Regions from separate parts of the Pseudoalteromonas sp. SR44-5 genome, predicted to be linked through region 3. Evidence: predicted binding sites of a transcription regulator. Region 3 holds the regulator's gene; each other region holds the start of a gene.
What was found. Region 3 encodes FliA, which starts transcription of late flagellar genes. Its sites were predicted from a motif close to CTAAAGNTNNNNNNNNNNNNGCCGATA; they were not measured.
Positions count from the first base shown of each region.

Region 1: a site for FliA is predicted at 2,551-2,577, ahead of H5154_RS08710 (DUF4402 domain-containing protein). Genes of this name have one in related genera too.
Region 2: a site for FliA is predicted at 2,169-2,195, ahead of H5154_RS09565 (VC2046/SO_2500 family protein). Genes of this name have one in related genera too.

Region 1 is NZ_JACJDT010000011.1:111,017-116,214, forward strand. It holds gene H5154_RS08695 (thymidylate synthase) at 1-844, shown strand, start outside; gene galU (UTP--glucose-1-phosphate uridylyltransferase GalU) at 880-1,758, shown strand; gene H5154_RS08705 (SPOR domain-containing protein) at 1,880-2,512, shown strand; gene H5154_RS08710 (DUF4402 domain-containing protein) at 2,633-3,226, shown strand; gene H5154_RS08715 (DUF4402 domain-containing protein) at 3,234-3,701, shown strand; gene H5154_RS08720 (molecular chaperone) at 3,710-4,522, shown strand; gene H5154_RS08725 (hypothetical protein) at 4,616-5,198, shown strand, end outside.
Region 2 is NZ_JACJDT010000013.1:52,783-57,980, forward strand. It holds gene H5154_RS09555 (general glycosylation pathway protein) at 1-944, opposite strand, end outside; gene H5154_RS09560 (DUF6172 family protein) at 1,151-1,453, opposite strand; gene H5154_RS09565 (VC2046/SO_2500 family protein) at 1,613-2,134, opposite strand; tRNA gene H5154_RS09570 (tRNA-Tyr) at 2,247-2,331, shown strand; tRNA gene H5154_RS09575 (tRNA-Tyr) at 2,381-2,465, shown strand; gene H5154_RS09580 (M48 family metallopeptidase) at 2,577-3,308, opposite strand; gene H5154_RS09585 (ion channel) at 3,394-4,374, shown strand; gene H5154_RS09590 (MHYT domain-containing protein) at 4,624-5,198, shown strand, end outside.
Region 3 is NZ_JACJDT010000014.1:23,601-28,798, forward strand. It holds gene H5154_RS09980 (chemotaxis protein CheA) at 1-1,662, opposite strand, end outside; gene H5154_RS09985 (protein phosphatase CheZ) at 1,677-2,441, opposite strand; gene cheY (chemotaxis response regulator CheY) at 2,459-2,842, opposite strand; gene H5154_RS09995 (RNA polymerase sigma factor FliA) at 2,883-3,593, opposite strand; gene H5154_RS10000 (MinD/ParA family protein) at 3,620-4,480, opposite strand; gene flhF (flagellar biosynthesis protein FlhF) at 4,473-5,198, opposite strand, start outside.

The DNA.
Region 1 (5,198 bases), on a different contig from region 3:
ATATTTAGAGTTATGTCAGCGCATTGTTGATGAAGGTATCTGGGTTGAGAATAAACGTACAGGAACGCGTTGTTTAACAGTCATTAATGCGGAGCTTGAATACGACGTTGCGAACAACAAGTTCCCAATGATCACCACCCGTAAAAGTTATTATAAAGCGGCCATCGCAGAGCTGTTGGGTTATTTACGTGGTTATAGCAGTGCTGCGCAATTTCGCGACATAGGTTGTATGACTTGGGATGCTAACGCTAATGAAAACCAAGCATGGTTAAATAATCCGAACCGTAAAGGTGAAGATGATATGGGCCGTGTATATGGCGTACAAGCTCGTGATTGGCGACGCCCTGATGGCACACCGTTAGATCAGCTAAAAAAGGTCATTGATAATCTTAAAAATGGTGTAGATGACAGAGGCGAGATCATCACTTTTTATAATCCGGGTGAGTTTGAGTTAGGGTGTTTGCGCCCATGTATGCACACGCATACTTTTTCGCTTCTTGGCGATACGCTTTATTTAACCTCGTATCAGCGCAGCTGTGATGTGCCACTTGGTTTGAATTTCAATCAAATTCAATGTTTTGTATTGCTTGCACTGGTCGCGCAGATCACTGGCCACAAAGCAGGTAAGGCATACCATAAAATCGTTAATGCCCATATTTATGAGAACCAACTGGAATTAATGCGTGATGTGCAGTTACAGCGTGAGCCATTTGCATCACCGACGCTGACGATTAATCCAAATATTAAATCACTCGAAGATATCGAAACGTGGGTCACCCGTGATGACTTTGAGGTAAATGGCTATCAATGCCATGAAGCAATTAAATACCCGTTTTCAGTGTAACAATTAATAAGCATCATAGTTTTAAGGAGAGAATAATGAAAGCAGTGATCCCAGTCGCAGGACTTGGCACCCGTATGTTGCCAGCTACTAAAGCTATTCCAAAAGAGATGTTACCTGTTGTAGATAAACCCTTGATTCAATATGTAGTTAATGAAGCGGTTGCTGCGGGTATTAAAGAAATTGTATTAGTGACTCACTCGAGTAAAAACTCGATTGAAAACCATTTTGATACCAGTTTTGAGCTAGAAGCAACGCTAGAGAAGCGGGTAAAGCGTCAGTTACTTGCTGAAGTACAAGCTATTTGCCCTAAAGATGTGACAATTATTCACGTTCGCCAAGGTGAAGCAAAAGGCTTAGGGCACGCAATCAACTGTGCAGCGCCAATTATTGGTAACGAACCGTTTGTGGTTATTTTACCTGATGTGATCATAGATGATGTTGAAAGTAATCTTAAAAAAGATAATTTAGCTGAAATGATTACTCGCTTTAATACAAACGGCGAAAGCCAAATAATGGTTGAGCCTGTGCCTATGCAGGATGTTGATAAGTTTGGTGTGGTCGATTTAGGCGACGTAAAGCTTGAACAAGGGCAAAGCGCAGCGATCCTTAATATGGTTGAAAAACCTCCCTTACATAGCGCACCATCAAATTTGGCTGTGGTAGGTCGTTATGTGCTAAGTAAAAATATTTGGCCATTACTTGCAAAAACTCCCGCAGGCGCCGGCGACGAAATTCAGTTAACAGATGCAATTGCGATGCTAATGGAAAAAGAATCTGTTGCTGCTTATGCGATAAAAGGGCGTAGTCATGATTGCGGTAGTAAGTTGGGCTATTTAAAAGCCACTATTGAATTTGCACTGCGTCGTGATGAATTTAAAGATGAGCTAAGTGATTTTATTAAAACCTTAGTTTAAGCTCATTTAGTCATGCAATTTATAAAAGTGCCTTAGTGGCACTTTTTTATTGCTTAAAAATCCTGAAACTGGCACTGACTTTGCTTATAATATGGCATTATTTATTTTGTGATGCTAACAGATGATGTGTTTTAAAAAGCAAGCTTGGTATACCACAGTGTTGGTTACAGCAACTGTCTGGCTTAGTGGGTGCAGTAGTATTAATGCTAACCCGGTGGAACAGCAGCCTGCATTAATTTCTGATCAACAAGTCAAAGAGTATGTTCAGCAATGGCACTCGCAACAAGAGAGTATTACTCGTTTAGCTGCGATGGAGGAAGACTTGCAACTATTAATAATGGCACTTTCCTCTCAAACTGATATTGCAGAAAACCCAGCGGTGCTTCGCGAAGATAATGTTACGGTGGCTCATTATGCTGAAAAAATACAGATCCCTGATACTGCTAACTCCTCAAAAACTATCGAAAACCGCCCTCTGCCACTGTATGGCAACTCACTGCCAGGCGCGCAACTTGGGCTGTATTTAAAACCGCAAAGAGTGAGAACGCAAATAGCAAGGTTGCAGCAACAATATCCGCAGGCATTTAGCCAATTAGATTTTGTAATGACAGAGCGTCACAATAAAGGCGTTACCTTGTATGGGTTACGAGTTGGGCCATTTCAAAATTATACCGAGGCCAATCTATTTTGTTCATTAGCACAAAATTTAGGCCAAAAATGCCTGAGTGCCCCATTTGTTGGTCAGCCTTTGTAATTAAATAAGCTATTTTTCTGATTTTTCAGTAATTAAGCTTAAAGTAATTGTTCTGAGTGTCGATAATATCTAAGATAGGGGCAACATAGGGTAATGTCCCATCACTTATAAGGATTTAATATGAAATTATCTTTAACTCTTCTGGCAGCAGCAGTTACAGCAAGCTCATTCGCTACTTATGCAACAACCGAAAGCTTTGATGCGAAAGTTAAAGTGCAAAATACTGTCGTTTTAACCAAAGGAAATGACTTAGATTTTGGTACAATTCGAGCGGTTGCAGATCCAGACGGTGTTAACCAAGCTACATTGGTTATAAACCCTGAGCCTACAGCAAGTCCTGTATCGTCTAGAACTGATAACGCACCTGCGATTATTTCAATAATAGAGCAAGGTTCGCCTGCATCTTTTACAGTATCGGAAGTAGTGCCAAATGCTCGTTTATCAATTACTAACCCAACAGCAACAACCCTGAGCTCTAATGGCCAAGGTTTGAATGAGCCAAACTTTACGGTTGGTACTTGGACATACTTTATCACTAGCGGTCCAAATGCAAACGCTTATTATTCATCAGTGACGCCTAATTTAACTGCTGACGGTGATGGCAGTGTATCGTTTAATATTGGTGCAACTCTTTCTACAGCATCAACAACTTCTAGCGAAGCGTACCGAGATACTGAGTACACAGGCACTTTTCAATTAGAAGTTGCTTATTAATTTAATCATGCGTTTTTTGTTGTTATTTGCGATGCTTTCAATACTGTATTCACAGTCAACAAGAGCCGCGAGTATAGAGCAACAAGCGCTTGATTTTGGCACCTTAGTTATTCTTAAAAGTGATCAAATAGGTTCTGTAATTATCAAGGATGATGGTTCGATTAGCACTTCTGGCGAAATTTATATCCTTAAAGATGGTCGCCCAGCTGAGCTGATACTCACTGACATCCCCCCTGGCACTCGAGTTTCCATGAATTTAGTGGCTCCTGCAACTATGCAACACAATATTAAAGGAAGTAGTAGTGCCGACTTTAGAGTGACCTTAAATGGCTTTCCTAAAGACGCAACAAGCGATGAGTTTAGCGAAGTGCATGTATTTATTGGTGGTAAATTAGAAATAAATACAAGCAGCAAACAATATGTTGACGGCGACTATTCAACAACCACAAACTTAGAAATTTCAGTGGATTATTAAGGATTTAAATGTTTAATAAATTAACCGTGATACTGCTTTTAAGCTTTTGTTTTTTTAGCCAGGCGGTAATGGCGAATTTACTTATTTCTCCTACTCGTATTAGTTTTGATGAGCGTCAACGTACTGCAAAGGTCACAGTGATCAACACCAGTGACGAGTACAAAACTTACCGAGTGCATTGGAGCGAAAAGCAATCCACATCAACCGGAGGGTATGTAACCTTACTTGAGCCGACGGCGACAAGTTTAAGCCCGATGACGCGCTTATCACCAAAGCAAATGCGTTTGGCGCCTGGTGAAAAGCAAACCGTTAAAATTGCAATTCGAAAACCAAAACAGTTAGCAGATGGTGAATATCGTTCGCATTTATTATTTCAGGCGTTGCCAAATGAAAACCCAAATAGTACGAGTTCAATAAAAATTAATATGATCATGAGCTACAGTATTCCAGTCATCCTTCGTGAACATGCTGAAGTACCAAAAGTACTCATTGAGCAAGCGCAAGTGATTAAAAACCAGGGCAACCAACGACTACAATTTAAATTAAAACTCAATCGTGAAACTCACTTTAGCAGTTATGGTAAATTAACCGCGTTTTATCAACAAAATGCTAATGCTAAGCTGGAAGCTATCGCTGAAATTGGCAATTTAAGTATTTACTCGGATGTAAAAAATGCCGAGGTAATGTTGAGTTTATTTAGTGATAAAACCCTAGATAAGCCTGGTACTGTTATTTTTAAATATATCGGTGCAGATGAATATCAAGACATAAATTTTGCCGAGTATGCTTTAGCGATTAGTCCAAAAATGCTGCAACTTTAACTCTTCATGACCAAGAATACAGGGCTAAAGTGCATTACACTATGGCTAAGTTTATGCCTTAGTAACAATGCATTCGCGACTAATAACGTAATTGTGAATGATGCATTAAAAACACTTCGCAAGATTGAAGCTAAATTAACCGACTTACCAACAGCTTCTCAGCCTAACGTTAACAGCCCTGTTGCGTCAAACCAACCGCGGATCGCAAGCGGTGAGTTTTTATTATTTTCGTTGTCTTTAAATGATTACTACTTAGGCGAAGTGTTCGCTTTAAAAAGTGATCAGGGTATTCAACTTGGCCTTAGTAGCCTAGCTGATATATTGCAATTTGGAATAGATGTTGATCTTGTAACTCGTTCTGCTCAAGGCTGGTATCGAGATCAACAGCCTTTCATTTTAGATGCCAGCACCCTGCCTGCAACACTGATAACTGACGCAGGTATGCTTGAACTAACGGCTGCTGATATTAGCATTGATGATGACATGTATATTGAAATGGCGCAGTTAAAAGAGGTTTTTGGGCTGCAATTTACAGTCGATTATGGTGATTTAGAAATAGAGTTAAGTTCGGCCATCTTATTACCAATTGAACAACAGCGAGAACGCCATGGTAGAAGGCTTAACCCCTCGAATCGTAATGCCAAGCCCACCTTGCCTTGGAAAGCCAGCCCGTATC
Region 2 (5,198 bases), on a different contig from region 3:
TAATGCCCTTTCTTATTGCGTTGTGCGCTCAATAATAAGGTTTCGGCTTTTGCCCCTAAATACACATAAATAGCCAACGCAATCAATAGCCCTACAACCGCCAACATCATATAAATTGCCGGTAATAAATACTGCGACTGCCCCAGCGCTGCCTTAAACATCGTTAATAACGCTTCAATAGACACTGCAATTAAAATAGTAGAAATAAACCGTGTGATAGTGCGCCGCGTTGAACTGTGCCTAAAGATATCTTTATGCATTAAAATTTCTTCTTCGAGAATTGTTTTACCTAAATCAAATATTGCTAACGCGAGGGTGATAAAAATGATGATCGTAAACGGTTCGAGCGGATCATTTTCTATAGAGCGGACAAACAGTAAGCTATAAATATCACCAAACACCCGACCAAGTAAAAATAACACTAAGATAAATAAGCAACTGACAATAATGCCATAACCCGCTTTAAAAAATGGCGTCATCGTGGCGCGAGTACGATCCCCCATAATAAATTCGATTAATTGCGTTAAACATACATCAATCACTAAATAGCGATTTTCGCCATATGAAGCATGTAACGATTTTATTGCTGAAATACATAAGTGATTGGTCGCGATCGAAATATAGGGCGGCGTAAAACGAGTATGTTGCTGCTGTTGGATACCTTGAAAATACGGCCGTTCACTCAAATCCTGTGAATCGCCATGATTATTTAAGGTTTTCATATACTGACGTTTAAAGCAGACATTGTTACCTAGCTGCACGCCATTTTTATCTAGACAGTATTGTAATTCTAAAAATGGGTATTGAGCGATTAAGTAACGATTATCTTGTTGTTTTTTAACACCGTCTTCTAAGCTTGCTAGCACTGAGTCAAGTAAGTCGTGGATCACGGTTTGATATTCTTGGTAACGTTCGACGCTACTGATATAACTCATTCTTGCCATGTGTTTGCTCCTAACTGCATTATTAAAAGTAATAGCAATTACGGAACCAACTTTACAAAAACTTATAAATCAACTGGTTGCATTATCTGAAGAAGAGAAAAGATCCATTTCGCACCAACCGGGTGCAAAATAAACTGCTGGACTTACTTTTTTGCAAGCACAAAAAATGGGCTACTTAGCCCATTCTTTCATTAAATCAATTACTTTTAAATTTCATCATCAGAGTCTTGCACTTGACGTTGTGCAGCTCTAGCAATGATTTCAACATAAAACGACTCTAAGCCTTGTTTTTCAATTTCGCTGATTGAGTTGCTAATTTCAGCAACGTGCACCACTTGGGCATCTTCAGCTGTGTTACCAAATTTACAATCAAATGCCCAGTAATCAGCATCAATTGGCAACGTTTTGTTACGCTCTCTTTTCAAATACTTTTTTACTTCATGCTTTGCAGCATCTACCATGCGAGGGTATTTGATTTTCTCGTGATTCAGCGTGAATGTTTTCTTCATTACGTTCCTAATTACCTTGATTTAATGATGATGGCAATAATACCAAGTAAATTGGAAATGCCATTTGGGGTCATTATAGCAATTGCATTTAGTTTGTGGATGCTTTTTTTACACTAAAATAAATAAAATATTTTTACCGATAATTATTACAGCTTAATATCACGCTTGGGCAAGGTGTAAGGGTTGATGAAGATCTGCATTATTAAGGCTATCGTAAAATGCAGCCGCATCCATTTGCGGATGATCCAGCTGTGTTTCTTTATCTAAATGACGCTTTCGCACGACTAGTTCGCAATTATCAATCACCATTAGTGGAATATGGTTTTTATCATCTCTGATCACTAATGGTTCCGGCGCAAGGCACGAGCGTAAACGAATATCTGCCATGCTGCCTTGTTGTAATAGCTGTGCATTATGTTGGCCAATGAGCATATCAAATTCATCTGGAGCCAATGCTTGCTCAGGCCCTGCCCCTAATTGTTCACGTAATTGCGCTTCAGTTGGTGTTGAAGCATGTGCATCAAATGGGGTTTTAGGGAGATGAAATTGACTAAAATCTAACACGTCATGAGAAAGCATTGCCAATAATAATGCAAACTCGCCACGACGGTGTTCTGAGACACTTTTGGCAAGACGATTGTTAAGTTGACTCTCTGTGATTAACAAATCATCGATTTGCATAGACTTTAGCCGATTGCAGTTAGTAATAGATATTTATCGGCTTTATTTAATATTTCTTTAGCTTTTTTCTTTACTTAAATGCTCACTTTGCTATTATCAGCGCCGTTGCATTGGAGGGGTTCCCGAGCGGCCAAAGGGATCAGACTGTAAATCTGACGGCTCAGCCTTCGCTGGTTCGAATCCAGCTCCCTCCACCACTTTTCTTACCGCTAAGTTAAGTGCGGCCAAATGCGACAAAATTAGTGTGGAGGGGTTCCCGAGCGGCCAAAGGGATCAGACTGTAAATCTGACGGCTCAGCCTTCGCTGGTTCGAATCCAGCTCCCTCCACCACTTTTCTTATCTATCAGCAAAACTTCATTCTTCGAACTTCATTCTTCGAACTTTATTCTCGGTAACTTTATCCTCGGTAACTTTATCCTCGCTAACTTGATTCTCGCTAACTCATTCGACTACCCATTGTAAACTCGCACCGTGTTGCTTTAACCATTTTGTTGCTTGCTTATAATCAGGATAAAACTCACTGACGCGCTGCCAAAATGCGGCACTGTGATTTAAATATTTCAAGTGAGCTAGTTCATGCACAATCACATAATCAATAATACTCTGCGGCGCACTGGCTAATAACAAATTAAAGGTCAATTCTCGTCGTCGATTACAACTGCCCCAACGACGCTTATAAGTATGAATGCGAATACTGCTAGGTAAAGTCTCTGCCATTTGTAGGCAATAAGCATGTACACGCATTTCAATATAATTTTCTAATTGCTCATGTAAAAAACTTTCGAGCAAGGTTTGGTACATTGGCTGCTGATGCTTAACCCGTCCAGAAAGATTTAGCTGTAACACATCTCCCTGCTGATTTTTTACTAGCTGCCATGCGCTGCGCGAGCTGACACCATAAGTCAGTATCACAGGTTGTGAAAAAACCAGTACGCGATTATCTTGTAATGGGTATTGGCGAGTATCAAGCATTTGACTTTGCTTGTTAATTTGCGCATTGATCCAGTCAGTTTTACTTAGCAGCCAGCTTTCAAGTTCCTTTTTAGCAACCCCAACAGGCGCATAAACTGTGACACTTTGTTGCTGGACTTTGATAGCGACAGTTTTGCGGCGGCGACTACGTTTTAATGTATATTCAAACAAACCTAACTCTTGTAATTGACCGACAGTCATTAAACTAATTAACAGGTCACTATAATACCTTGCAAAATAACTGCTAATCTATATCTAAGTAGAATTAAATAAAGCGATATCAAACATGCCTGATAAGCCTTGTTGTCGTTATACCTCTCCCGATGGCCATCATTGTCAAGAAACAGACATGGGTTCAGGTTTTTGTTTTTGGCATGATGCCAAATTTGATAAGTCAGGCTTAGATCTGACCCAAAAATTAGAGCGCTATGCAAAAAAGGGAGGATTATTACAGGGATTGCAATTAAAACGCGCTAACCTTAATGGGCTTAATTTGATAAAACAAGATGATGAGGATGGCTTTGATTTATCTTACAGTAATTTTTATCGTGCAACGCTCACCAACGCTCATCTGTTTAATAATAAAATAGCCCACAGTTCACTGATGAAAGCCAACTTGCACGAAGCAAGCCTGCATTACTGCAACCTACAAGATACAAATTTATTGGGTATAAAACTAAACAACACCCGTATTGATAACATTGAGCTAGGCGCTGAACTATTACAGGAAAAACAAGCTAAAGCAGCGCTTAAACATACAGATAAAAGCGCAGCCCTTGACTTATTTGAACAATCAGAAGAAATATTTCGCAATTTACGTAAAGCATCAGAACAACAAGGCTTATTTGAACTGGCGGGTAATTTCACGTACAAAGAACTGCGGATGCGTCACGCACAATATCCACGGGGTTCAAAAAAACGATTAGCCTCGAGCTGTATTGATATGTTGTGCGGGTATGGTGAAAAGCCTGAAAATGTGATCCGTTTTAGTTTGTCACTGATCATCTGCTGCGCCCTGTGTTATTTTATTTTTGGGGTGATGGATGCTGGTCGTATTATGCAGTTCAATCCGGCGGCAACATTAAGTGATAATTTATTAGCCCTACTTAATAGCTTCTATTTTAGCGTGGTTACTTTTACAACCTTAGGATATGGCGATATTACTCCGGTTGGTTTCTCCCGATTCGTTGCTGCAGTTGAAGCGTTTTGCGGGAGTTTCTCTCTGGCATTATTCGTAGTCGTATTTGTCAAACGTATGACCCGATAATTACCGATTACTTTATCTGCGAAAATAAATAGTTCAGCTAAATACCTGCTATAAAACTGGTTATAAATGATGCTATCATTGCGCACAATGAAACTTAGCGAATTGATTTTAAAAAGTTTTTGATTTTGTTAAATTTTGCAGCTAAATATGTAAACAAATAACAGGCATTTGCGCAAAATTAATTAATTGTCTTAACATATATTTCAGGTGATATTAGTTATTACTGAAATAACAGTGTATTGAGCCGTTATGCTTACCGCTTTTTTTATTACCGATCACGATCCGAGCCTTCTTATTAATGGTGTTTATGACCCATTTTTAGTCGCTCTGTCTGTTTTAACGGCTATTTTCTCTGCATTTTTTGCAACTTACATGATCGATCTGGCCAAAGAAACACGCTTCAAAAGTTATCAAAAATTAGCCAACTCAACGGCTTCCTTGGTACTTTCTGGCGGTATTTGGAGTATGCATTTTATTGGTATGTTGGCATTTTCACTGTGTACAAATATCAGCTACGACCCAACACTCACCTTTTTATCTTTCATTCCAGCATTTTTAGCCTGCCTAACTGGCGTGTCATTATTAGTAAAAAATAACGCCACTATTTTCAGTTTAATACTGCCCTCGGTACTACTCGGCGCAGGTATCGGCACTATGCATTACAGTGGTATGGCAGCAATGGAATTGAGCCCGCTGCTACGCTACGATCCATTGATGTTTGGGTTGTCAATTATCGTTGCCGTTGTACTGGCGTTTATATCTTTATATGCTCGCTTTAATATTAAAAAGCACCTCCCAACACTAAATTCTTTGCAGACGCGGTT
Region 3 (5,198 bases):
ATCAGAGATCTGTTCTTTGGTGGAAAAGCCTGGTGCAAAAATAAGGTTATAGGCTTCTGTATCAGATAATCGAGCTGCTTGCTCGTGATCAAGCACCCCTTTATTGATTGCTATTTTTTTCAGTTTTTCAGGGTCCATACCTGCACCATCATCACGAATGGTGAGCAAAATATGATCACCCTCTTGCGATGCTGATAAAGTAACAGTCCCAGTTCTTGACTTACCTGCCGCTTCACGCACATCAGGCATTTCAATACCATGGTCAACCGAGTTGCGCACCAAGTGGACTAAAGGATCTGCCAGTGCCTCAACTAAGTTTTTATCTAAATCGGTTTCTTCACCCACGAGCAGTAAGTTAATGTCTTTTCTCAAACTGCGGGCTAAATCACGGACTACGCGAGGAAAACGACCAAACACTTTCTTGATCGGTTGCATCCGCGTTTTCATTACCGCACCTTGCAAGTCTGCGGTTACTACATCAAGATTCGAAATGGCTTTACCCATCGCTTCACTTTCAGTATTGGTTGCTAAACTGACTAAACGATTGCGAACCAATACCAGTTCACCAACCATGTTCATTATTTGATCTAGGCGTTTTGTATCAACACGCACCGTCGTATCAGCTTGTGGAGGAGCTGGTTTTTTAGCAACAGCTGTCGCTGGAGCTGGTGCGGATTTTTCAGCTGCTTTCACAGGCTCAGACACTGCTGGTTTGGGCACTGGCTTAGCTGCGGCAACAGGTGCAGGTGTTGGTGCTTTTTTAGCGGGTGCTGGCTCAGTCTCAGCGACCGCTTGTGGCGCGCTGCCTTTACCATGTAATTCATCAAGTAAAGCTTCAAATTCATCATCGCTGATTTCATCTGGACCATTACTTTTCGTCGGTGCTAAAGGTGCTTGGGCCGGTTTAGGCGCAGCACTTTCGGTGCCTGCAGTATCTTTATTACTTACTAGACCGAAGCTACCAATGCCGTGCAATTCATCCAATAAATTATCAAATTCATCATCAGTAATATCACTATTTGATGATTCATTGCTGACAGTGGTTGTTGGCGTTATAGGACTTTGCCCTTGTCCGTGGAGCTCATCAAGCAGGCTCTCAAATTCATCTTCTGTTATCTCATCGATTTGAACATCTTTTTGATCGCTATCAACTTGACCATCAAATAATGAGTCTAGCGCAAATGGATCGTCAGAATCATCTAAAATATCATCAGCATCAACAACAGGGATATCGCCTGCAGGTTCAGCACTGCCAGTTAATTCTTCAGCCGTTGGCGGCAGCCCTAATTTATGTAAAACAGCGAGTAATTCTGGATTTGCTGGTTCTGGTTTTTCTCTACTTTGGATAGTCGCAAACATTTCGTTGATAGTATCGAGTGCTTGCAAGATCACGTCCATCAGTTCGGAATTAACCTTACGAACACCTTGACGCAATAAATCGAAAACGTTCTCTGCACCATGGCAAGCATCGACTAGTTCAGTCATGCTTAAAAAGCCTGCGCCGCCTTTTACCGTATGAAAACCACGGAAAATTGCATTGAGTAATTCGGTATCATCTGGGTTATTTTCAAGCTCCACCAGCTGTTCTGACAAAAGCTCAAGAATTTCTCCAGCCTCTACTAGAAAATCTTGTAAAATATCTTCATCGACTTCAAAGCTCATGCAGTTTTCTCCTCTTAGAAGCCCAAGCTTGATAATAAATCATCAACATCATCTTGTCCTGAGACAACATCATCACGAGATTCTTTATCAATAATTGGCCCTTCAGGGCCTGCAAGTGTATTTTCAGCAGGCGGTTTTTCAATGACTGGTGCTATTGTTTTTGTTTCGCTATCATCTTGGCTGCCAAATGCTGTCAACAAGTGGATCAAGCTGTCTTCTACTTCTCTAACAAGCTCGATAACCCGACGGATCACTTGACCGGTTAAATCTTGAAAATCTTGTGCCATTAACACATTGGTCATGAGTCCTTGCAACTCATCCGTTTTAGTTTGCGAGCTATTCATGAACTTATCTAAGCTATGGCAAAGTTTTTTAAATTCACCTAGCTCAATTTCACGATTCATTAAACGATCCCAAGTGGGTTTAATGTCTGAAATGTCATCAGCAAGCTGTTGGGCAATGGGTAAACTTGCTTCTACAGCATCCATGGTTTTATTAGCAGCGTTTTCGGTCATTTCCATAACATAGTTAAGACGCTGCTTCGCGTCGGGTAGTGCATCTTTGGTCAAATCAGCTAAACGTGTATCAAGCTCAAAATTTTTCAACGCATCATGAAGCTGACGCGTAAGTTTGCCTACTTCGGCAAATAATTCTGATTGCTCTTTTGACGCCGCATCAATAATTAACTGATCAGCTTTATCTTGTTCACCGTTTTCAAGGTAAACCACAAGCTGACGGGCTTGTTCTAAACTGATCTGAGGCGCAGCAGGTGCTGACATAAGCCTCTCCTATTTATTTAACCTAAACGCTCAAACACTTTTTCCAATTTGGTTTTCAGTGTTGCAGCTGTAAATGGTTTAACGATATAACCGTTAACACCAGCTTGTGCAGCAGCAACAATTTGTTCTTTTTTAGCTTCTGCTGTTACCATTAAAACAGGAATGTGTTTCAGGCTGTCATCGGCCCTAATAGCGCGCAAGAGATCGATTCCTTGCATGCCAGGCATGTTCCAATCTGTAACTACAAAATCAAATTCTTGATTCTGCAACATCGGTAAAGCTGTTGAGCCATCGTCAGCTTCTTGTACATTTGTAAAACCCAAATCTCTTAACAGATTTTTGATAATACGTCTCATCGTCGAAAAATCATCAACAACAAGAATTTTCATGTTTTTATCCAAAACATCCTCCGGTGAGGTCTGAACCTATATTTACTTACTACTAATTAATCCAGTCATTGATTTTTGCTTTGAGCTTAATCATCGCCTGACCATGTATCTGACTCACACGCGATTCACTTACATCGAGTATACGTCCAATCTCTTTTAAATTCATTTCATCGTTATAATACAGCGACAATACTAACCCATCTCGTTCAGGTAAAGATTGTATAGCTGTTAATAATGATTGATTAAAGCGTTCATTTTTAACGTTATTAAAGGGCTTGTCCAGTGCTAAATCATGTCCCACTGGTGTGATAACATCTTCATCTACCCCTAAGTCTTCTATACCTAACACTTTACTTGAATTTACATCACTAAGAATATGATGGTACTCATCTAGCGTAATATCAAGTTTTTCAGCAACTTCACTGTCTTTAGGTTCTCGATTCAGGCTGCTTTCTAGCTCACTAATCGCTTCAGCGACTCTGCGGCTATTACGGTGCACTGAGCGTGGAGCCCAATCACCTCGGCGCATTTCATCCAGCATCGCACCACGGATACGAATGCCTGCAAAGGTTTCAAAGCTTGCACCTTTAGTCGCATCAAAGTTCTTTGATGCTTCAATTAACCCTATCATCCCCGATTGAATCAAATCATCGAGTTGCACACTCGCGGGTAAACGAGCGATTAAATGACAAGCCACTTTTTTGACTAAGGAAGCATGTCGCTCAACAATCACATTTAAATTTTGTGTCGATTGATATCCCATCGCTTTATTCACCGATGCCGTCATAGTTAGCCGTTTACTAATTTTTCTATGAAAAATTCTAAATGACCAGATGGTTGATTAGGTATAGGCCATTTAACTGCTTTTGTCGCTAATGTTTTAAATGCTATTGCTGCTGGGGAACTTGGAAATAAATCAACAATCACTTTCTGACGACGAGTTGCTTTACGCATATTTTCATCATACGGGACTGTTGCCACCAATTCCATTGAGACATCCAAAAAGCGATCCGTTACTTTTGAGAGCTTAGCAAATAGTTCCTGGCCTTCACGCATGCTGCGCACCATATTAGCAACGATTTTAAATTTATACACACCGTGCTCACGACTCAATACTTTGATTAATGCATAAGCATCAGTTATTGAGCTCGGTTCATCACATACTACTACCATGACATCTTGCGCTGCGCGCGAAAAACTTAATACCATGTCAGAGATACCAGCAGCAGTATCAACAATTAATATATCAAATTCGGTATTTAATTCACTAAAAGCGCGAATTAAACCAGCATGTTCTGATGGTGAAAGTTCCACCATACTTTGTGAGCCTGACGTCGCTGGTACTATTTTAATTCCTGCAGGCCCTTCAACTAAAATTTCATCGAGCTCGCATTCACCTGATAGTACATGAGATAGATTACGCTCTACCCTAAGTCCTAACATCACATCACAATTTGCTAAACCCAAATCGGCATCCAGTACTAACACTCGGTTTCCGAGCTGACCCAACGCAATCGCAGTGTTAAGTGAGACGTTAGTTTTCCCTACGCCACCTTTGCCACCTGTTACAGCGATAACTTTAACGCCGTTATTATTGTTTTGACTCATTTTACGCAGGCCACTTGCTTGATCTAATACTGTGTTAATCATACATCCCTACTGTGCTTGACGCTACTGCTTGGCGTCGTGAATGTTGTGCTTTTGTTCTTTTTAAATACAATTGTTCTGCTTTTTTTACTAATTTCTCTGCATTGGCGACCCGAATGTCCTCTGGAACGCGCTGACCGTTAGTAAGATACCCTATTGGAAGGCGATTTTGAATCGCTATACTAATAATCTCACCTAAACTTAATGATTCGTCTAATTTAGTGAAAATACAGCCACTTAATTGTACCTTCTTAAAGTGTCTTACGGTTTCTTGTAAAACATTAATTTGTGCGGTCGCACTGAGCACTAAATAATTGCGAATATCGACACGTTGATTACGCATTAGTGTATTTAACTGCTCAGTTAAACGTAAATCACGTTGGCTCATTCCCGCTGTATCTATTAATACTAGACGCTTATTTCGTAAATGATATAAAACTTCTGCTAATTCATTGGCATCTTTAACTTGTTTTACACCACAACCGATGATTCGGCCATAAGTAGCAAGCTGTTCATAAGCGCCAATACGGTAAGTATCAGTGGTAATAAGCGCAACTTTATCTGCGCCATATTTTTGTGCGCCAAGGGCTGCAAGTTTTGCCACGGTTGTAGTTTTACCAACCCCAGTAGGGCCAACAAGTGCATATACGCCGCCTTGGCGTAGTATTTCATTATTTGTAGTATGCATTTGGTTTTCAACCATTTGCAATAGCGCTTGCCA